Regions from separate parts of the Stenotrophomonas sp. YJH_SMC_138 genome, predicted to be linked through region 3. Evidence: predicted binding sites of a transcription regulator. Region 3 holds the regulator's gene; each other region holds the start of a gene.
The links. The regulator FliA, encoded in region 3, starts transcription of late flagellar genes. The targets are predictions, from matches to a motif close to TAAAGTTTNNCNNNCNNNGGCCGATAA.
Positions count from the first base shown of each region.

Region 1: AC5P7I_RS03905 (methyl-accepting chemotaxis protein) is a predicted target of FliA. The motif match lies at 4,535-4,561, and genes of this name have one in related genera.
Region 2: AC5P7I_RS00655 (methyl-accepting chemotaxis protein) is a predicted target of FliA. The motif match lies at 2,387-2,413, and genes of this name have one in related genera.

Region 1 is NZ_JCAFTB010000001.1:887,361-894,345, reverse strand. It holds gene AC5P7I_RS03940 (serine hydrolase) at 1-429, opposite strand, end outside; gene AC5P7I_RS03935 (GIY-YIG nuclease family protein) at 562-1,128, shown strand; gene AC5P7I_RS03930 (hypothetical protein) at 1,136-1,279, opposite strand; gene AC5P7I_RS03925 (LysR substrate-binding domain-containing protein) at 1,378-2,277, shown strand; gene AC5P7I_RS03920 (transporter substrate-binding domain-containing protein) at 2,312-3,028, opposite strand; gene AC5P7I_RS03915 (VOC family protein) at 3,111-3,473, shown strand; gene AC5P7I_RS03910 (arylamine N-acetyltransferase family protein) at 3,547-4,386, opposite strand; gene AC5P7I_RS03905 (methyl-accepting chemotaxis protein) at 4,590-6,985, shown strand, end outside.
Region 2 is NZ_JCAFTB010000001.1:135,436-142,420, reverse strand. It holds gene AC5P7I_RS00670 (hypothetical protein) at 1-635, shown strand, start outside; gene AC5P7I_RS00665 (M23 family metallopeptidase) at 565-1,242, opposite strand; gene AC5P7I_RS00660 (L,D-transpeptidase family protein) at 1,247-2,209, opposite strand; gene AC5P7I_RS00655 (methyl-accepting chemotaxis protein) at 2,443-4,566, shown strand; gene AC5P7I_RS00650 (hypothetical protein) at 4,653-4,940, opposite strand; gene AC5P7I_RS00645 (alpha/beta fold hydrolase) at 5,074-5,775, shown strand; gene AC5P7I_RS00640 (hypothetical protein) at 5,784-6,272, opposite strand; gene AC5P7I_RS00635 (catalase) at 6,295-6,985, opposite strand, start outside.
Region 3 is NZ_JCAFTB010000014.1:25,797-32,781, reverse strand. It holds gene AC5P7I_RS20675 (flagellar motor protein) at 1-678, opposite strand, end outside; gene AC5P7I_RS20670 (chemotaxis protein CheA) at 769-2,613, opposite strand; gene AC5P7I_RS20665 (protein phosphatase CheZ) at 2,616-3,221, opposite strand; gene cheY (chemotaxis response regulator CheY) at 3,221-3,613, opposite strand; gene AC5P7I_RS20655 (RNA polymerase sigma factor FliA) at 3,671-4,417, opposite strand; gene AC5P7I_RS20650 (MinD/ParA family ATP-binding protein) at 4,414-5,301, opposite strand; gene flhF (flagellar biosynthesis GTPase FlhF) at 5,288-6,904, opposite strand.

The DNA of each region.
Region 1 (6,985 bases), on a different contig from region 3:
GATGCCGGACACGCTGGCGAACCGCGTGCTGCGCAGGCCAAGCTGGCGCGCGTGCCAGTTCATGCGACCCAGGAACGCAGGCTGTGATCCGTCCAGATGGCGTGCGATGGCCAGCGCCGCATCATTGCCGGAGACGATCATCAACCCTTCCAGCAGGCGCGCCAGCGTGACCGTTTCGCCGGGCACCAGGCCCATGCGTGTTTCATCATCGGCTACGGCATGCACATCCTCGGCGGCGATGGTGACCGCCTGGTCCCACGTGCCACCGTTCTCTTCGACGCATCCGTAAGCGGCGTAGGCGGTCATCAGCTTGGTCAGCGAGGCCGGTTGCCGCGCGATGTCCGCGTTGTGCTGGTGGACCACCGCGAAGGTTGCCGCGTCCAGGGTGATGGACGAGACCGGCAGGTGGGCAGGCGCAGGAGCAGGCATGGTGGCGGTGATGACAGCGACAGCCAGCAAGGATAGTCCGCAGCGGCTGCATGAAGCCGTACTGCCAAAGCCCTGCGGCGCCCACCGCAACGCCCGGTTGCGCCCGGGCTGCAGTGGAGGCAGCCTGCGCACATGCAGCCGCATATCCGCATCGACGGTCGTGTCTTCGCCTACGTCTTCCCCTGTGCGTGGGAGGACTACGCGAAGATCGGCTTTTCACGCGATCCGCTCGGGCGCATCAGCGCATTGCACCGGCGCTGGTTCGAGTTCTTCGACCTTGATGCCGGTACGCTGGTGGAAGCGGAGAGCGAGCGCGATGCGCGTGATCTGGAGCTGCAGCTGCGTTCGCCGTTCAAGGCGCACCGCGCGCCGGCGCCGATGACGGTCCAGGACAAGGCCGGAGGTCGCACCGAATGGGTGCGTGGTGCCAACCAGGCGTTGTCGCTCGCGGTTGATGCGTTGGGCGCACAGGGCTATCGCTGTTTCCAGCTCAAGGCTTGGCTGCAGGCCGCCCAGCGCCTGCGCATGGACCGGCTGCACGACTGGGCGGCGGTGCAGCTTCCGGAAGAGGATGGCCTGCGCATGCCCGGTGGCCCCGGCGAGCGCGTGCTGCGTGACACCCTCGACGGTTGCCGGGCGCTGGATATCGACCCAATGCCATGGCTGCCTGAACACGTCCAGCGTTGGTATGCAGGTTGAGCCGTGTTCAACGGCCACGCGGTTGCTGAACCGGCGCGGCCGGTTGCGGCGCACCCGTGGGGGAGCCGGTGGACGGGCAGGCCAGCTGCCGGGCCAGTTCGGCGTTGGCCACGTGGCCCTGCAGGAACAACAGGCTGCCGTAGATGTTCATGAGCGTCCCTCCACTTGAGTGGATTGCACGATACGGGCAGCATTGACCGGGAAAAAGCGACATTTCCGCAAGCATGCCTTGAGAGGAATTCAAGCCTGATGTCCCGTCCGCCCCTTCACGCCCTGCAGGGTTTCGTGGCCGCCGCGCGGCTGGGCAACCTGTCACGCGCAGCGGCGTCGATGAACCTGACCGTCAGTGCGCTCAGCCATCAGATGCGCCAGCTGGAAGAGCGGCTGGGGCAGCCACTGCTGGTCCGCCAGCCACGCGGCGTCACCCTCACCCTGGAAGGGCAGCGCCTGCTCGACCAGGTCGGCCCGCATCTGGATGCGATCAACGAGGCCTTCCAGCCCTATGCCGCACGCGCCGAGCACGTGCTGACGATCAGCGCGGTACCGTCGATGGCGTCGGCGTGGCTGGTGCCGCGCTTGGGGCACTTCGTTGCCGAGCATCCACAGATCGAGATCAACCTGCAGTCGAGTGAACGCCTGATTGACTTCGAGCGACAGCGCCAGTTCGACGCCGCGCTGCGGCTGGGCAGCGGGCAGTGGCCGGGCCTGGTGGTGGAGCCGCTGTTCGACGAGTGGCTGCTGCCGATGGCCAGCCCGGCGCTGATCGAACGCATGGGAGGGATCGACCGCGTGCCGCTGAACCAGTGGCCGCTGCTGGGGGATCCCGATGGCGCGTGGGGCGCCTGGTTCGCGCTGAGTGGGCAGAACCCGCCGCCGCGCTTCGTGGCGGTGCTGGATGATTCGGAGGCGCATCACCGTGCGGCGCTGGACGGGGTGGGCGTAGCGCTGGGACGGGTGACGCGGGCGCGCCTGCTGCTGGATTCGGGCCAACTGGTGGCGCTGTCCAGCCTGCGACTGAAAACCGCCTGGCCGCATTGGCTGGTCTACCCGCAGCGCTCGGCCCGCCATCGCGGCTTCCTGGCCTTCCGCGACTGGCTGCACGCTCAGGCGGCCGAGCACGTCCGGCACATGGCAGACGCGCATTTATAGCGTCGAGCCATGCTCGACTGCGTGTGTCCCGCGGTCACCGTACCAACGTAACCGCCTGCCCGGCACGGGCGAAGGCTTCGCCCAGCAACGAGCCTGCCTTGATCGCCTCCACTTCCTCGAACAGCGCCTGCAATGCATCGGCCGGGCGCGAGGCCGGCGCCGCGACCGCCTGCTGGATCACGGTGAAACGGTCGGCCAGCACGCGGTGGCCGGGATGCGCCTGCGCCCAGGCGGCCAGCGGCTGGCGCACGCCGGCGGCGGCATCCAGGCGCTGCAGATCGAACAGGGTGATGGCAGCGGCCGACGTCTCGGCCCGCTCGATCATGGCGTGGCGCAGTTCGCGGCTGAGGAACAGGTCGTAGGCGGCGCCACGACCGACCGCGATGCGCAGGCCATCGCGGTCCAGGTCGGCCACCTGCTGCGCAGGGCTGTCCTCGCGCACCAGGTAGGTGCCTTCGATCTCCACATAGGGGGCGCTGAAGGCGATGCGGTCGGCGCGCGCCGGATCGATGGCCAGGAAGGCCAGGTCCCAGGCATCCTTGCTGGCTGCAGCGACCACCGCGGCCGCGGCGTCGTAGCAGGTGAAGCGTGCCTGCACGCCTATGCGCTGCGCCAATGCCGTGGCCAGTTCCAGTGACGGCCCGCGCGGTGAGCGCGCGTCCCCCTGCGCCAGTACTGGATTGCCCAGGTTGATGGCCACGCGCAGGAAGCCCAGCGGTGCCAGCGCACCACGATGATCGGCCAGGGACATGCAGGACTCCGCGGGGAAAGGGCGGTCCAGCATGCCAGTACGGACCTGCAAGGCAGTGTCAGCATCCGGTTATCCTGCGGACATGAACCCCATCCTGCACGTCGAGATACCGGTCACTGACCTGGGCCGGGCCATCACGTTCTACCAGCACTGGCTGCAGGTGGCGGTGGACGAACCGATCCTGCTGCACGACTGCAGGATGGCCTACCTGCCGTTTGCCGATGAGGCCACCGGTGCCAGCATGGCGCTGGTGCGGGGGCCGACTATCTGCCCTCCGTCCACGGTGCGCGCATCTACATCGGGGTTGATGACCTGGATGCCAGCCTCGAGCGTGCGCTGCAGGCCGGGGCCGAGCTGCGCTTCGGCCCGGCCGATGCCGGTGACTGGCGCGTGGCCGAGATCGCCGACAGCGAAGGCAATCGCATTGCGCTGCAGGCGCGCGTGATTCTGTAGGGCCGAGCCCATGCTCGGCTGAGCTGGAGCGGCTGGGCCAACAGCAGCCGAGCATGGGCTCGGCTCTACAAGGGCGCGGCGCGTGAGCGCTGCAGCCAGTCGTTGATCGCCGGGTCCAGCCGTGGGTCGTCCGGCAGCTGCATGCCGAAGCGCTGCTGCAACACCTCGCGCACGTCGCCCACATCGCGCAGCGGCCGCTTGTCCGGTGCCTGGCCGGGACGGTACTCGGTGTAGTTGCCACTGCCGATGGTGCGTCGCCAGTCCGGCCCGGTCAGGGATGCGCGCAGCTGGCCGGGGAAACTGGAATCGGGATGGGTGCACACGTACCAGTTGCCCACGACGTTGTCGATCGGTGCCGGCGCGTGCAGGTCGAAGCGATACATTGCCCGCCAGCCATCGCCGGACTCGGCGGACAGCACGAAATCCCCCTCGCCGGGCAGGCGCTGCAACAGGAAGCGCTCGTGGGGCGTGGCCTGCGGCTGCGGATCATGCAGCCGCAGCGGCACGGTCGGGGTCAGGCTGCCGAAACCGGCATCCACCAGCCAGTCATCGCCGTCCACCTGCACGCGCAGCAGCAGGTGGGTGCGTGCGGTCAGTTCGCCGTCCTGGGCGGCCAGCAGCACGCGCGCGCTCAACGGCTGTGCATCGAAGCCCAGCGCCTGCAGCAGTGCCAGCAGGCCGCCGTTGAGTTCGAAGCAGTAGCCGCCACGACGGTCGTCGAGCAGCTTGCGCTGCACGCTGTCCAGGTCGATCGGTACTGCATCGCGCAGCAGGCAGCTGAGGGTTTCGAACGGAAGCAGTGCGTTGTGGCGCTGCTGCAGCAGGGTCAGGCCCGCCAGCGTCAGCGGTGGCGGTGCATCCAGCTTCAGGCGTTGCAGGTAGCGGGGGACATCGAGCGTCGTCATGCGCGCGCCGGGCGGGGGAGGGAGATCTACTGTGCTCTCCCAACCGGGGTTGAGGTCAAGCATTGCGCGGGTGTCATCCCCCCGTCGCCTGTGCCGGGTACAAAGGCCGCGTCCGCCAGCAATCGGTGGGAGTGAACCAGGAGCGCCCTAAAGTTGCGCCATTTCCCGCCGATACAGGTGCGTCCTTCCGCCTGGAGCCTGTCATGTCGGCCGTCGTCCCCCACCTCCGGTCCCTGCGCATGCGGCTTGCCGCACTGCGCTCGGCGTCCCCCGGCCTGCTGCTGTGGCTGCAGCCGCATCGGCTCAGTGTGGCCAGCAAGCTCAAGGCGACCCTGTGGGTCTGTGGGCTGGGCCTGATCGCGATCGCCGCCGTCTACGCCTGGACCGGCCATGCCAGCACGCAGGCGGCGCGCAGCCAGGCCAGCTACCAGCACGGCAGCGATCTGGCCGCGAGCGTGGCCACGCAGGTGGCCGAGGCGCGTCGTCTGCAGACCCAGTATGCACGTAGTTTCGACGATGCCGACCGCGCGCAGCTGCTGGCGACGCAGAAGGCGCTCCAGGCCGATCTTCAGGCGCTGCGCGCGATGCCGATGGATCCCGGCCGGCGCGAGGCGCTGCAGGCACTGACCGAAGCCGCCGGCGCGTTCTCGCAGGGTGTGGCCGCCCTGTTCGAACGCGTCGATGAGATGGGTCGTGGCGATGCCGGCCTCGCCGCGCAATTGCAGCAGGCCGCCGACGCCCTGCAGGCGCAGGTGGATGCGTTGCAGCGGCCTTCGTTGGCGTTGTCCCTGCAGAAGATGCGCCGCCAGGAGGCACTGCTGCTGCTCGATGGCGACTCCACCCATGCCGACCGTGCGAGCGAAGAAAAGCTGCCGTTCGATCTCGCACTGGTGGGCCTGCCGACCGATGCGCAGGATGCCCTTCGTAACGGCATGGAGGCCTATCAGGCCGCATTGCTGGGCTATACCGCCGCCCGCGTGGGCCTGGATGTAGAGGCGCAATCGCTGCTGGATACCGCCGCCGGCGTGGCGCCGGCGCTGGCCGCCTTCCAGCAGGCCCAGGTGGCGGCGCTGGCCAAGGCACAGGCGCGCCAGCAGGCCGGCGCACGCACCATGAGCGTGCTGTTCGCGGTGACCCTGCTGCTGGTCGCCGGTGTGTTGATCACCAGCCTGGTGCTGGTGCGGCGTGCGGTGCGCCAGCCGATCCAGGACACCCTGCGCTTCGCCAGCGACATCGCCGACGACCGACTCGACACCACCCTGCGCGTCTACAACGCCAACGATGAAATCGGCCAGCTGGCGCAGCGCCTGGTCGACATGCAGCAGCGCCTGCGCGCGCGCATCGAGACCGAGCGTGCCGTGGCGCGCGGCAACACCCGTGTGCGGCAGGCATTGGACAGTGCGCAGACCGGGCTGATGGTGATCGATGCCGAGGGCCAGGTGGCCTACGTCAATCCGGCACTGCTGCAGCAACTCGAGCGCGAGGCCGAAGATCTGGTGGGCAGCGATGCCGTGCGCCTGCATCCGGCGCTGGCCAGCCTGGCCGGCGCGCGCCAGCGCGAGGAGCGCGAGATCGGCCATGCCGGCGTGCGCTACCAGCTGATTGCCAACCCCATCATCGACGAAGGGCAGTTCCTCGGCGTAGCGGTGGAATGGCGCAGTCGTGCGCTGGAGACGCTGCTGGAAACCGAGGTCGCTGCCCTGGTCGATGCTGCAGCACGCGGCGACCTGCATGGCCGTATCGTGCTGGAGGGCAAGCAGGGCTTCGTGCGCACCTTGTCGACCAGCATCAACCGCCTGCTGGCCACCTTTGAAACCAACCTTGGTGACCTGCAGGCACTGCTGGCTGCGCTGGCCCGCGGCGACCTCAGCGTGCGCATGGAGGGGGACCTGCAGGGCGTGTTCGCGCGCATGCGCGACGATGCCAATGCCACCGTCGCGCAGCTGGGCCGCATCGTCACCCGCATCCAGCAGGCCACCTCCAGCCTGGATACCGGCGTTGGCGAGATCGTCGCCGGCCATCACGATCTGTCGCGGCGCACCGAGCAGCAGGCCGCCAACCTGGAAGAGACCGCGGCGTCGATGCAGGAGCTGACCGATACCGTCGGCCGCAACGCCGATGCCGCAGGCCGCGCCGATGCACTGGTGCAGGGCGCGGCGGCGGTGGCCCAGCGGGGTGGCGAGGCGGTCGGCCAGGTGGTCGCGACCATGCATGGCATCAGCGAAGCCTCGCGACGGATCGGCGACATCACCCAGTTGATCGACGGCATCGCCTTCCAGACCAACATCCTTGCCCTCAATGCGGCGGTGGAAGCGGCGCGTGCCGGCGAGCAGGGCCGCAGCTTCGCCGTGGTGGCCGCCGAAGTGCGCCTGCTGGCGCAGCGCAGTGCCGAGGCGGCCAAGCAGATCAAGGGGCTGATCGAGGATTCGGTGGCGCGTGTCGGCCAGGGCAACCAGCAGGCCGCGCAGGCCGGCACCACGATGGGCGAGATCGTCGGCAGCGTGCAGCAGCTGGCCGAGCTGCTGGCAGGTATCCGCAGTGCGTCGCAGGACCAGCATGCGGGCATCGCTCAGGTGAACCAGACCATCGTGCAGATGGA
Region 2 (6,985 bases), on a different contig from region 3:
CCCTGTGGGTGTCGTGGAGCCTGTGGTGCATGGCCGGCCTGGTACTTGTGTTGGGTGCAGCCGCCAATGCCCTGGCTTCGCGCACGCAGACGGTGCCGCTGGTGCTGCGCCCTGGCGCAACCGCCCAGATCACCGTCTACCGCCTCATCGATGACCAGCTTCGGCTGCGCCTGCGCTATGCCGCGGACGGTACAGAGGCTGACCCTGAAGTGCTGCTGCGCATCGAGACTCCCACCGAACATGGAGACTTCCGCGCAGGGGAGCGTTGGGGAGTGGCCGGGCAGGGCATCGACCGCGCGCTGGTATCGGTTGAGTCCAGCGGCCTCATGGCCTCCTACTTTGGTTACGGTCGCGGCGACGCATTGCCACGCGGCCGCTCATGGCTGCGGGTAACCGTGCTGGAGGTGGATCCGGCGCTGGCGGGACGCACTGCAGACATCGAGCTGCAGCCGCCGCTGGGTCTGCTGAAGCTGACCGACCTGGACTACCTCTGGCTGTGGCCGTTCTTTTTCTGGAAGATGGCGGCGCTGTTCCTGCTGATTCCGGGGGCTGCGTTGACTGTCTTCACTGTGGCGTTGCGGCGCCAGCAGCGCCGGGCATCGGTGCCGCCGACTTCAGCAAGGGATAGGGATTGATCGACTCTCCCTTCCACCACTGCTTCTCCGGCCCCAAGACATGCACTTCGAAGTGCAGGTGCGGGGCCTCGGCGCTGGCATTGCCGGTGCTGCCGACGTAGCCGATCACATCCCCGCGCTTGATCGCCTGTTTCTCGGCCAGGCCATCGGCATAGCGCTGCAGGTGCGCGTAGTAGTAGCACCAGCGTCCGCTGGGCTCGAACTGGTAGATAGTCAGCCCGCCGCGTTTGCTGTCGAACAGTTTTTCCACCGTGCCATCAGCCACCGCGAGTACGGGAGTACCTGCATCGGCCATGATGTCGATGGCATCGTGCACGCGGCCTTCGCTGCGTGCATCGGTGAAGGTATCGCGCAGCTGCGAGGCCAGGATGCCCTGCACCGGCAGCAGCAGGCCGGACGGTGCATCCGCAGCCTGCGCGGCCGGCGGCGCGGTGGTGGCGGGTGGGGCCGTTGCGCGTGGCGCTGGTTCGACCACCGGCGCGGCGGACACCGCCGATGGCGCTGCCGGCAGCGAGGCGGCTACCGGCTCACTCCCATCGCGACGCAGCCACCAACCTGCCCCCAGTCCCAGCAGTACGCCCAATACGATCAGCTGCGAAAGACGCATGGGCTTACTCCTGCATCACCACGGGCACCGAAGTATCCACTGCGTCGGCCACACGCACCGCATCCCAGTTGGTCATGCGTACGCAGCCATGCGATTCGGTCTTGCCCACGTGGCTGGGTTCGGGTGTGCCATGCAGGCCGTAGTGCGGCTTGGACAGGTCGATCCAGACCCGGCCGACCGGGTTGTTCGGGCCCGGCGGCAGCGTCGCCTTCTTTTCGCCCTTGCGCGCATCCCAGAACAACTTCGGGTTGTAGTGGAACGGCGGGTCGCGATACACGCCCAGGATCTTCCATTCGCCGATCGGCAACGGGTCGTGCTGGCTGCCCGACGACACCGGCACCTGCGCGATCAGCTTGCCCTGCGCATCCAGCAACTGCAGGGTGGAGTCGGATTTGTCGACCACGATCTTCGCCGCCTTCGGCAATGCCGCTGGTGCGATGTTGGGCACTTGGATGCGGCTGCCAGCCTTGGTCAGATCCACGCCGGGATTGAGCACCTTCAGCAACTCCGGCGAGGCGTGGAAGCGCTCGCCCAGGGCTTCTTCCACACTGCTGAAACCCAGCGATTTCAGTTTGGCCTGTGCGGCAGGTCCTTTCGGTATGGGCTGGAACGGGCCGGCGACATCCTCGGCAGTCAGCGTGTAGCTGGCCAGCGGCCCCACCGTATCAGCCTGCAGAGCCTTCCAGGTGGCGTCGTCCAGCTCACCCGTCACGGTCAGCCCATGCGCGGCCTGGAAGCCCGCCACCGCGCGTCGCTGGTTGCTGCCCACTTCGCCATCGATCTGGCCAGGCGAGAAATTCGCGCGATCCAGCAGCACTTGGGCATGCAGTGCGGAGCGCACTGCGGTGTCCGGGTCGGCCTTCTCGGCAATGGGGGCGGGCAGGTTGGGCGGCGGCACCTGCGCGAAGGCCGGCGACGCCAGCAGCGAGAGTGCGAGCAGGGTGGATCGGGACACAGATGAGGGCATTGGGATCTCCAGCAGGTACGCCGCCACCTTGCCCGCAGACAGCGCCGAGCCGCCGTGAAAGGGATCTGATGCCCGCATGAGCAGGCATGTCATTGCGGCCGATTGCCAGCGGCAGGTGCCGCTGGGACGGGGACTCACCAAGGTGAACCGTGGCCGAAGCCACCGATGGAGGGCGATCAAGATTGCCTGCCGTGCCGCCGATAAGGCCACATCCCCCCGTATTGGATACCCCCATGAACTACTTGAGGAACGTCAGGGTTGCCTGGCGTCTTGGGCTGGGCTTTGGCCTGTTGCTGCTGCTGGTCGCCGCCGTGGTGGCCACCGGCGCCACTGCCAGTGTCGTGCAGAAGCGCGCGATGCAGCAGGTGGTCGACGTCAGCGTGGCCAAGGTGCGCCTGCTGTCGCAGATGCTCGATGCCAACAACCAGATGATGGTCGTGCGCCGCGAAATGCTGATCCGTCAGGGCGAAGACCGCGGCAGCGACGAGAAGCGCATCGCCGACCTGGTCAAGCGCTATGAGGCCAGCTGGACCGCCTACCAGGCGCTGCCCAGCGATGCCCAGGGCAAGACCATCGCGGAAACCATCGCGGCCAAGCGTGCCGTTGCGCGCCCGCTCAACAAGCAGACCAGCGAACTGATGGAGCAGGGCGATTATCCCGGCGCCGTGGCGCTGACCCTGGGCGCGGTGCAGGAAGCGGCCAACGGCTGGAACAAGGCGCTGTCCGATGGCGTGGACTTCGAGGAGAAGGAAAGCCGTGAAGCTGCCGCCGAAGCGATCCGCCTGGGCGAACGCAGCCTGCTGCAGCTGCTGGTGCTGGGCGGCGTCGCGCTGCTTGCCGGCATCGGCGCCTCGGTGATGATCGGCCGCAGCCTGACCGGCCCGCTGGCGCGCGCGGTGAACCTGGCCGAGCGGCTGTCCAAGGGCCAGCTGGACCAGGAGTTCCGCCTCGGTGGCCGGGATGAGCTGACCCAGCTGGGCGAGGCGATGGCCAGCGTGCGGCAGAGCGTGCAGGCGGCGATCGGCGCACAGCTGCAGATGGCTGAGCAGCACGAAGCGGGTGCGATCCGCTATCGCATGGACGACAGTGCCTTCCCCGGTGATTTCGGCCGCATGGTGCAGGCCACCAACAGCCTGGTCGAATCGCACGTGCAGGTGGAGCTGCTGATGGCCGAAGTGATGCAGCGTTACGCGATCGGCGACCTCAGCCGTGACCTGCCGGACTACCCGGGCGAGAAGGGCACGCTGACCCGCACTCTGGCCGCGGTAAAGCAGAGCCTGATGGCGATCAACGCGCAGATCGATGAACTGGCCCAGGCGGCTCGCGCCGGCGACTTCAGCATGCGTGGCGATGCTGCTGCGTTCCAGTATCAGTTCAAGGCGATGGTCGAACACCTCAACGGCATGATGGCCAGTTCCCAGGCCAGCATTGCCGATGTTTCCGACGTGCTGCGCGCGATCTCGCACGGTGACCTGACCGCACGCATGGACGGTGAGTACGACGGCGTGTTCGCGCGCATGCGCGACGACGCCAATACCACCACCGCGCAGCTGACGGGCATTGTGCGGGGCATCCAGGTGGCTGCCGACAGCATCAACAACGCGGCCCAGGAACTGGCCGCCGGCAACAACGACCTGTCGCGCCGCACGGAGCAGCAGGCGGCCAACCTGGAGGAAGCTGCCGCGTCGATGGAGGAGCTGACCTCCACCGTGCGCCAGAACGCCGAGCTGGCGCGTCAGGCCGACAGCGAAGCGCATGCCGCCGGTGCCGCCGTACGCGAGACCGAGCAGGCGATGGCGCAGATGGCCTCGGTGATGGGTGAGATCGATCAGTCCTCGGCACGCATCTCGGAAATCTCCACCGTTATCGACGGCATCGCGTTCCAGACCAACATCCTGGCGCTGAACGCTGCGGTGGAAGCCGCGCGCGCGGGCGAGCAGGGCCGTGGTTTTGCCGTGGTCGCCAGCGAAGTACGCACGCTCGCGCAGCGCGCCGGCGTCGCGGCCAAGGAAATCAAGGAGCTGATCGAAGACGCCGCTGCCAAGGTGAAGAGTGGCCTGGCGGTGACCGTTGAATCGGAAGCAGCGATCGCACGCGTGGCCCAGGCCAGTTCGCGCACCACCCAGCTGATGAGCGACATCGCAGCGGCCAGCAAGGAACAGGCCGCCGGCATCGAGCAGGTCAACCAGGTGGTGGTGCAGATGGACCAGGTGACCCAGCAGAACGCGGCCCTGGTGGAAGAAGCCACCGCGGCGAGCCGCGCGTTGGAGGAGCAGGCACATGCGTTGACCACGTCGGTGGCGGTATTCAAGGTGGAAGGCGCAGGGGCTTCGGCCGTGCCGCGCCGTGCAGCCTGAGCAGGCTGCTGACCCCGTGACAGGAATACGGCCGCCTTGGGCGGCCGTATTTCCATCGCCCGCTCAGGCAGCAGGGAGGATCGCCCTCATTGCTCCAGGACGCTGCCGAGCATGGCCCCAAGCACGTACAGCACGCCAAGCGTGGGAGGAATCACCAGAAGGTAGACGGTGATCCAGGTCATTCCGGAAAGCCAGCGTCCCACGCCGATGACGTTGAGTGCTGCGGTCTGCAGCATCACCGGCAGTTGCATGAGGATGTAGGCGCTCTTGGGGTCGCTGTTGGACCGGGCATCGAGCACCAGCCAGGCGGTCAGCGCGAGATAGAGCGCGCATAGGGCAATGCCGGTCCAGCTGAGCCAGCGTGGCTTGCGCATGCCGCCTTCCTCGTCTGTCCGGGGCCATCAGGGTAGCGCCGCGACCAGCGGCGTGCACTTCCCTGGGTCGAGCCGATAAGCGAAGCTGCGCGGCAGCGAGTCGTGCGAAGGGACCTGAGAAGTGAGCAATGTGATGAACGCCGTGATGCTCCCGATCGTGATGCTGCCCGGGCTGGATGGCAGCGGCCTGCTGTCGACATGCTTCGTGGAAGCGATGCAGGACCACGGGGTTACCGTGCAGGTGCTGCCGCTGCCCATGCACGGGCCACAGGACTACGTCACATTGGCGTCGATCCTGCGCGCGCAGCTTCCCATCTCTCCCTTTGTGCTGCTGGCTGAATCGTTTGCCGGGCCGCTGGCTATCGAACTGGCGGTGGCTTCACCGCCGGGGTTGCGCGGATTGATACTGAGTACGACCTTCGCGCGGCGACCGGTGCCGCTGCCAGCGGCGAGCGCACGCTTGCTTGCCCCTGCATGGCCACCGCCGCCGCTGGCGTTGCTGGCCCGGCTTCTGCTGGGGCATTGGCGGACACGCATGAACCTTCGCGAGCTGCGACATGCGATCGCTGCGGTACCGACCGCGATCCTGCGGCAGCGCGCTGCGGCGACACTGCAGATCGATGTCCGCGCGCAGTTGCCGAAGCTCACGCTGCCGACGTTATGCCTGCATGCACGACAGGACCACCTGTTGTGGCCGCCCAGCGTGGCCGAGCTGCAGGTCTTGTTGCCCGATGCCCGGCACGTATCGCTGGAAGGGCCGCATCTACTGCTGCAGGCCCGTGCCGAGGCAGCCGCAGCCGAAGTTGCCGCATGGATGAGGGCGCTCCCCTCCTGATCGAAGACTCAGCCGCGTGCACGCGTGCGCGCGGCTTTCTTCGCCGCCGCCTTGCGCACGGTCTTCTTCGCGGCCCGCGTCTTGGCTGCCTTCTTCGCGGCGGCGCTCCGCGCGGCGGCCGTACCCGCCTTCTTTACCGCTGCCTTCTTCGCCGTCTTCTTTGCGGCCTTCTTTGTCACGGTCTTGCGAGCCGGTGCCTTCTTCGCCACCGCCTTCTTCGCAGGTGCCTTCTTCGCCGCCGTCCTCTTGGTTGCGGCCTTCTTTGTGGCCGATTTCCTGGCAGGCGCCTTCTTGGCAGCCTTCTTGCTGGTCGCCTTCTTCGCGCCCTTGCGGGCACTGCCGGCGCGCTTGCCGCCGCCGTCCTGCTTGTTCACGGTGGCCCAGGCAATGCGCTCGGCGGTGCCTTCACTCGCGCCGCGATCACGTTCGCTTTCCTCGATGTGCTCGGCCTGTCGCTTCTGCTTTTCGGTGTATGCGGATTTGTCACCACGGGGCATGACGATTCTCCTGTCGTTGTGGTCAGGCCAGCAGGCGCAGCTTGGGCTCGCGCGCCCACTGGCGGGTGGCGGCCGCCGCCAGGAATGCCTTGGCGTCTTCTGCTTCGACGATGCCGGGGTCGTTGCCGACGCGCGCCGCCTTCAGCAGCACCTGGCCGCCCGCGTCGCTGGCGATGGCCTTCAGGTGTGCCCACGCCTGGCTGACGAATTCGACGGCTGCACTCTCTTTCGACAAGGCCTTCGCGGCTTCAAGGCTGAGCACCACGGCTACTGCATCGAACACGGCTGACGGGGTACCCGCCAGCTGCCCATCTGCCGCCTGCAATGCGCCATCGCTCAGCGTGGCGCCTCCCACTTTTGGCGCGACCAGCTTCACGTCTGCACCTGCCTTCCGGGCGGCCTTGCTCAGGCTGGCAATCACGCGCGCGTCGGAGCCTTCGTCGAACAGGATGCCGATGCAGCGACCCTGCAGGGTGGGCTTGTTACGCCCGATCACGCGCACCTCGGGAGCGGGTGGCATGTCCCGCACCGGCGTGGCGGTTGGGGCCGGGTCGGGCAGCGCAGGCAGGGCCAGGCCATCGGCCACGCGCTGCGCCAGCGCGTCATCGATGTTGCGCAGGTGGCTGACGGTGCGCACCCGCACCTTCAGCGTTTCCACCTTGGACAACTCGAACACCAGCGCCGATGCCAGGTGCGCCTGCTCCGGCTTTTCC
Region 3 (6,985 bases):
GATCAGGCCTTCGATGACCATTTCGCGGTCGCGCGTGTTGTGCGAGATCACGCTCTTGAGCTTGGCGGCGATCGGCAGGAACAGCAGGTTGGCCGAGGCGATGCCGTAGATCGTGGCGGTGAACGCCGCAGCGATGCCGTGGCCGAGCTTGCTCGGGTCGGCCAGGTTCTTCATCACCGCGATCAGGCCCAGCACGGCGCCGATGATGCCGAGCGTCGGTGCGTAGATGCCCATCGCTTCGAACACCTTGGCGCCGGCCTGGTCCTGGTGTTCCTGGCTGCCCAGTTCGATTTCCAGCATGTGCCGCATCGATTCGGGCTCGACACCGTCCACCAGCAGCTGCAGGCCCTTGCGCAGGAACGGGTCCTGCTGCGCTTCCACCTGCGATTCCAGGCCGAGCAGGCCCTGGCGGCGGGCGATGTTGCTCCACTCGACGATCTGCTGGATCAGTTCGCGGCGATCGCTGTGCGGCGGGCGCACGACCCAGCGCACGATCTTGAACGCATGCTTGAACACCGCCGGCGAGGTGTGCAGCAGGATCGCGGCAACGGTGCCGACGATGACGATCACGAACGCCGCAGGCGACCACAACGACGCCAGGCCGGCGCCCTTGAGGATGCTGCCACCGACCAGCGAGGCCAGGGCGAGAAAGAGTCCAATGAGGCTGAGTCTATCCATGGATCCGGTATCGGCTTGTATGAATGGGACTTGAGACACCGGTACGGGCTACTGGTGCGACTTCACGGTTTTACGGGTTCAGCAAGCGGGTCAGTCGTGCGGGCTGCGCAGGCCATCCACATCCAGGATCAGCGCCATGCGACCATCGCCGATCAAGGTTGCACCGGCGTAACCGCGCAGGCCGCGCAGGGCCTTCGGCAGTGGTTTGATGACCACTTCCTCGCGCCCACGGACTTGGTCCACGACCAGGCCGAAGCGCGCTTCGCCGGCCTGCAGCACCACGATGGTCAGCAGGGTCGATGCGGCCGGCGTCACATCCAGCCACTGCCGCAGATCGACCAGTGGCAGCGTGTGCGAACGGCGGTCGAGCACGCCACGGCCATCGAACCAGCCCAGCGAGGTGGGCGGCGCGTGCAGTACCTCCATCACGCGCGCCAGCGGCAGCGCATAGACGTCCTCGCCGGCCTGCACCAGCAGGGTCGGCAGGATCGCCAGGGTCAGCGGCACGCGGATCAGGAAGCGGCTGCCGCGGCCCAGCTCCGACTGGATCTGGATCTGCCCGCTGAGTTCGCGGATGCGCGACTGCACCACGTCCATGCCGACGCCGCGCCCGGAAATATCCGTGACCTGCTGCTTGGTCGAGAAGCCGGGCAGGAACACCAGGTGCAGGCACTCCTCGCTGCTCAGGCGGGCGGCGGCTTCCGGATCGATCAGGCCCTTCTCGCGTGCTTTCGCGCGCAGCTTTTCCGGATCGATGCCGGCGCCATCGTCCTGCACCTCGATGCTGACGTAGTCACCTTCCTGCTGCGCCGACAACCGCACATGGCCCATCCGCGGCTTGCCCTGCGCTTCGCGCAGGTCGGGCATTTCCACGCCATGGTCGATGGCGTTGCGGACCAGGTGCACCAGCGGGTCGGCCAGCGCTTCGACCAGGTTGCGGTCGAGCTCGGTCTCGGCGCCGATCAGCTCCAGGTCCACTTCCTTCTTCAGCGAGCGGGCGACGTCGCGGGCGACCTTGGGGAAGCGCGAGAATACCTTGCCCACCGGCTGCATGCGGGTGCGCATCACCGCCGACTGCAGGCGCGCGGTGGCGATGTCCAGGGTGGACACGGCGCGGTCCAGCTCCTCGTCGCGCAGGCGCGCACGCAGGGTCTTGAGCCGGTTGCGCGACAGCACCAGTTCGCCGATCAGGTTGACGATCGCATCCAGGCGCTTGGTGTCCACGCGCACGGTGTGTTCGGCTTCGGCCAGCGGCTTGGCGGCCGGCTTGGCCACCGGTGCCGGTGCGGTGGCCGGGCGCGGGGCGGCGATCGGTGCCGGCGCCACCGCAGCCGCGGGCCTGGCGCCGGGTGCGGCGCCACCGTGCAGCTGGTCGAGCAGGGCTTCGAACTCATCTTCGCTGATCAGGCCGTCGTCGGCCTTCTTTGCCGGCGCCACCGCAGTCGGTGCGTTGCCACCGTGCAGCTGGTCGAGCAGCGCCTCGAACTCGTCGTCGGTGATCAGGTCGCCGGCACCGGCCGCCGGTGCGGCGGCAGCGGCGGCAGGCGCTGCTGCACCTCCATGCACGTCGAACTGGGCGATCAGGTCCGGCGGTGCATAGCCCGGCTCGGTGCCGGAAGACACGGCATCGAGCATCGACTGCAGGTAGTCCAGCGATTGCTGGGCGGCGTCGAAGTGATGGGCCTGCAGCACGGCCTGGCCGGCACGTGCAGCGCCCAGCGCTTCTTCAGCGGCGTGGCACAGCTCGACCATGGCGGTGACACCGAGGAAACCCGCGCCGCCCTTGAGCGTGTGGTAGCCCCGGAACACCGCGTTGAGCTGTTCGGTGTCCTGCGGTGCCTGCTCCAGCGACACCAGCTGTTCGCCGAGGCGATCCAGGATTTCCTGTGCCTCGATGATGAAATCGGCAGTGATGTCGTCGGATACCGCGCTCATGCTTACAGCCCCAGATCCGACAACAGGTCGTCGGCGTCGTTCTGCGAGACCGCGTGGCGGTCCAGTCCCTTCAGTGCCGGCCCGGCCAGTTCCGGGTCGGTGCGATGCTGTTCCGGCGGCAGGCCGAGCGCGCCGAAGCCTTCATGCACGCGGCGGACGATGCCGACCACGCGACGGATGATCTGCCCGGTCAGGTCCTGGTAGCTCTGGGTCAGGGCGATCTCGGTCAGGTTGTGGCGGATGCGCTCGAGCTGCACGTCCTGGCCTGGCTGCAGGCCTTCGGCGCGCAGCTGCTCGGTCAGGCTGCGGCATTCCTCGGCCAGGTCCAGGGTGCGGTGGGTAGCCTGTTCGGTCATCGCCACCACGTGGTCCAGGCGTGCGCACGCATCGTCCAGTTCGCCGGCCTCGCTGGGCACGGTCGGCAGTTCGCCCAGGGCCTGCCCCAGCTCGCGGGCCAGCCGCGAGAGGCCGCTCATCATCGGCTGCGTGCGCAGCGCGACCAGTCCGTCGATGCGTTGCCGCCAGGCGGCTTCGTCACCGGACTCCAGGGCATCCAGGGCTTCCTGCAGGCGCAGGGCGAGGGCGTTCTTGTCGACCGTGGTATCCATCAGGCGCTGGCCGCCAGGCGTTCGAAGATCTTGCCCAGCTTCTCTTCCAGCGTCTGCGCGGTGAAGGGCTTGATGATGTAGCCGTTCACGCCGTTCTGGGCCGCTTCGATGATCTGCTCGCGCTTGGCTTCGGCGGTGACCATCAGCACCGGCAGGGTCATCAGCTTGGCGTCGGCACGGATCGCCTTGAGCAGTTCGATGCCGGTCATCACCGGCATGTTCCAGTCGGTGACGACGAAATCGAAGGGCTGGCTCTGAAGCAGCGACAGCGCGGCATGCCCGTCCTCGGCTTCGGCGGTGTTGGTGAAGCCCAGATCGCCCAGCAGGTTCTTGACGATTCGACGCATGGTCGAGAAATCGTCGACGATGAGGATGCGCATGTTCTTGTTCAAAGCAGAGTTCCTTTGTTGTTCATTCCGGGCGGCCGGGGGCAGTCGCCTCGGGGATGTTCATTCTTCCAGGCCGGCGTCGACGGCCTCGAAAATCTTCAGGCGGCCGCGCAGGCGCAGCACGGCCTGGCCATGGATCTGGCAGACCCGCGACTCGCTCACGCCGAGCACCGCGCCGATCTCCTTCAGGTTCAGCTCCTGCTCGTAGTAGAGCGAGAGCACCAGCTGTTCGCGCTCGGGCAGGTGGCCGATGGCCTTGCCCAGCTCGCGACCGAACTCGCCGCGCTCCAGCACCTGCTGCGGGGTCGGGCCGCCCTGGGCGACGGTATCCAGTTCGCCCTGGTCTTCGATGCGCGACTCCAGGCTCAGCACCTGTCCACGTGCGGCGTCTTCCATCAGCCTCAGGTACTCGGGCAGCGGCATCTCCATCGCGGCGGCCACTTCGGTGGCGCTGGCGGCACGGCCCGTGCTCTGTTCCAGGCGGCGGATGGTGGCGGCGGCGTCGCGTGCACGGCGGTGCACCGAGCGCGGCACCCAGTCGCCACGGCGGATCTCGTCGATCATCGAGCCGCGGATGCGGATCGAGGCATAGGTCTCGAACGAGGCGCCCTGGTCGGCGTCGTAGCTGCGCGAGGCTTCGATCAGGCCCATCATGCCGGCCTGGATCAGATCATCGACTTCGACGCTGGCCGGCAGGCGCGCGGCCAGGTGGTGGGCGATGCGTCGCACCAGGTCCGAATGCTGGGCGATGACCTCGTTGGCCGCCGAGCGCTGGACTTCCCTGTACTGGTGGGCTGCGCCTTTCATGCGGCCACCCCACGCTGCTTGAGGATGCGTTCGAGGAAGAACTCGACGCCACCGCGCGGTTCGGTCGGTGCCTGCCAGCGCGCGGTGCGGCGTGCGATCTCGGTGATCGCCAGCGCCGACGGGCTGGACGGATAGGCCTTCACCACCGGCTGCTGGCGCTGCACCGACAGGCGCAGCCAGTCATCCTGCGGCACGCAGCCCAGGTAGTTCAGCGAGACATCGGCGAGGAACTTCTCGCAGACGCGGGTCAGCTTCTCGTACAGCACGCGGCCCTCGTTCGGGTCGCGCACCATGTTGGCCACCACCTGGACGCGGTCCACGCCGCGCTCGCGCGACAGCACCTTGATCAGTGCGTAGGCGTCGGTGATCGAGGCCGGTTCGTCACAGACCACCACCACGGTGTCCTGCGCGGCCTGGCAGAAGGTCAGCACGCCGTCGGTGATGCCGGCGGCGGTATCGACCACCATGATGTCCAGCTCGCGTTCCAGTTCGGAGAACACGTTGACCAGGCCGACATGCTCGGCCGGGGCAAGCTCGGCCATGTGCCGGCGGCCGGAAGCGGCCGGGACCACCAGCACGCCGTTCGGGCCTTCGACGATGACGTCGTCCAGCGAGCAGCGGCCGGCCACCAGGTCGGCCAGCGTAAAGGTGGGGTTCAAGCCCAGGATCACGTCGATGTTGGCCAGGCCGAGGTCGGCGTCCAGCAGCAGCGTGCGCTTGCCCATGCCGGCCAGCGCCACCGCCAGGTTGGCGGACACATTCGTCTTGCCCACGCCGCCCTTGCCGCCGGTCACCGCGATGGTGCGCACAGGGCCGAGCGGCTCGCTGCGAGTGGCCGACAGCGGGAAGGTCTTGGTCAGCTTGGCGTACTCACGCGACGGCATGGTTCAACTCCGGGTTGCAGGGCATATCGGCCGCTCGGCGCAAATCTTCAAGGCGAAGTACAAGATTGGCTGCACTGGCCCGGTGCAGGTCCTCCGGGACGTCCTGGCCATCGGTCACCCAGGTGATCGGCAGGGCGTGGTCCACGGCCACCGACAGGGCGTTGCCGAAGCGGCCGGTCTCGTCCAGCTTGCTCAGCACCAGGCCCTGCAGGTTGGCCGCACCGAAGCGGCGCACCACCTCGTCCATGTCGCCGAAGCTGGTGTTGGCCGGCAGCACCAGCAGGGTGCGCACCTGGCGCGCGGCGCGCAGCCACTGCAGCTGGGCGGCCAGGGCACGGTCGCGCGGGCCCAGGCCGGCGGTATCGATCAGCACCAGCTTGTAGTCCTTCAAGCGTTCCAGCAGCTGGTCCAGGTCGGTGCCGCTGTTGGCCTCGTGCACGGCGATGCCGAGCTGGCGGCCGTAGCCATACAGCTGTTCACGGGCGCCGATGCGGGTGGTGTCGGTGGTGACCAGGGCGACGTCACGCGGGGCGTGCTTCTCGGCGAAGCGCGAGGCCAGCTTGGCGATGGTGGTGGTCTTGCCGGCGCCGGTCGGGCCGACCAGCGCGATCACGCCGCCTTCCTCCAGCGGGTCGACCGGGGCGATCGGCAGCTTGCGCGAGATCAGCCCCAGCATCAGGCCGCGGCCACGATGGGCTTCGGTTTCCAGCGGGATCTGCATGGCCACGTCGCGGGCCAGCCCGGCGTCGAAACCGTACTCGTCCATCAGGTCCAGCGCGGTGGCGCGCACCGGGCTGCCACGCAGGCGCTCGTCGGTGAAGCGGTTCATCTCGCGCTCGATCACCTGGCGCATGCCGGCCACTTCCTGGCGCAGCTGGCGGATCTCGGCGTCGTCCTGGGCAACCACGGTCAGCGTCGGTGCCGGGGCCAGCATGGGGGCCGGGCTGGCTTCGACGGCGGCTTCGACCGCTGCCGGTTCGCTGGCGGCGATCCCGGGCTGCGCGTCGATCACGGCAGCGGTCGGCAGCGGCGGCGGCTGCACGGCCGGGGCCACGCTTTCGTGATGCGCCTCGTGCGGCGGGTCGATCTGGAAGCGCGCGCGGTTGGCCGGCACGGTGGCGGCCGGTGCAACGATGGCCTCGGCGAACGGGGCGAAGATCTGGTCCGGCGGTGCCGGTTCGTTGACGGCGGCGCGGGCCAGGGTGGCGGCGAAGCCCGTGCTGCCCCGGGTCGGCACGATCTCGTCGGCGCTGTCCAGAGTGCGGCCGGTGGCACCGACGGCGGCGCGGGCGAGGGCGGCCACTGCCGAGGTGGTGGCCGCTACCGGTTCCGGCGCCGGGGAGCTGCTGCGGCGGCGGGTGACGGCGGCGATCACCGCGTCGGCGGCGGTGCGCGGCTTGGGTGCCGGCGGCGGTGCAACGTCACGGCGCGAGGCTTCCAGTGCACGCTGCACGGCGCTCTCGTCGTAGTTGGCGGCGGCGACGATCTCGATGCCTTCCTCGATCCGGCGGTTGGACAGGATCACGGCGTCAGGACCATGTTCCTTGCGCACCAGGTTCATGGCCGAGCGCATGTCGGCGGCGACGAATCGTTTGATTTTCATGCTGTGGTCACGGGGCGAAGACGGCGGGGTGGCGGTCGGAGAACTCGGGTGGTCGGTGGTCTGCACGGTGCGGGTTCCCCT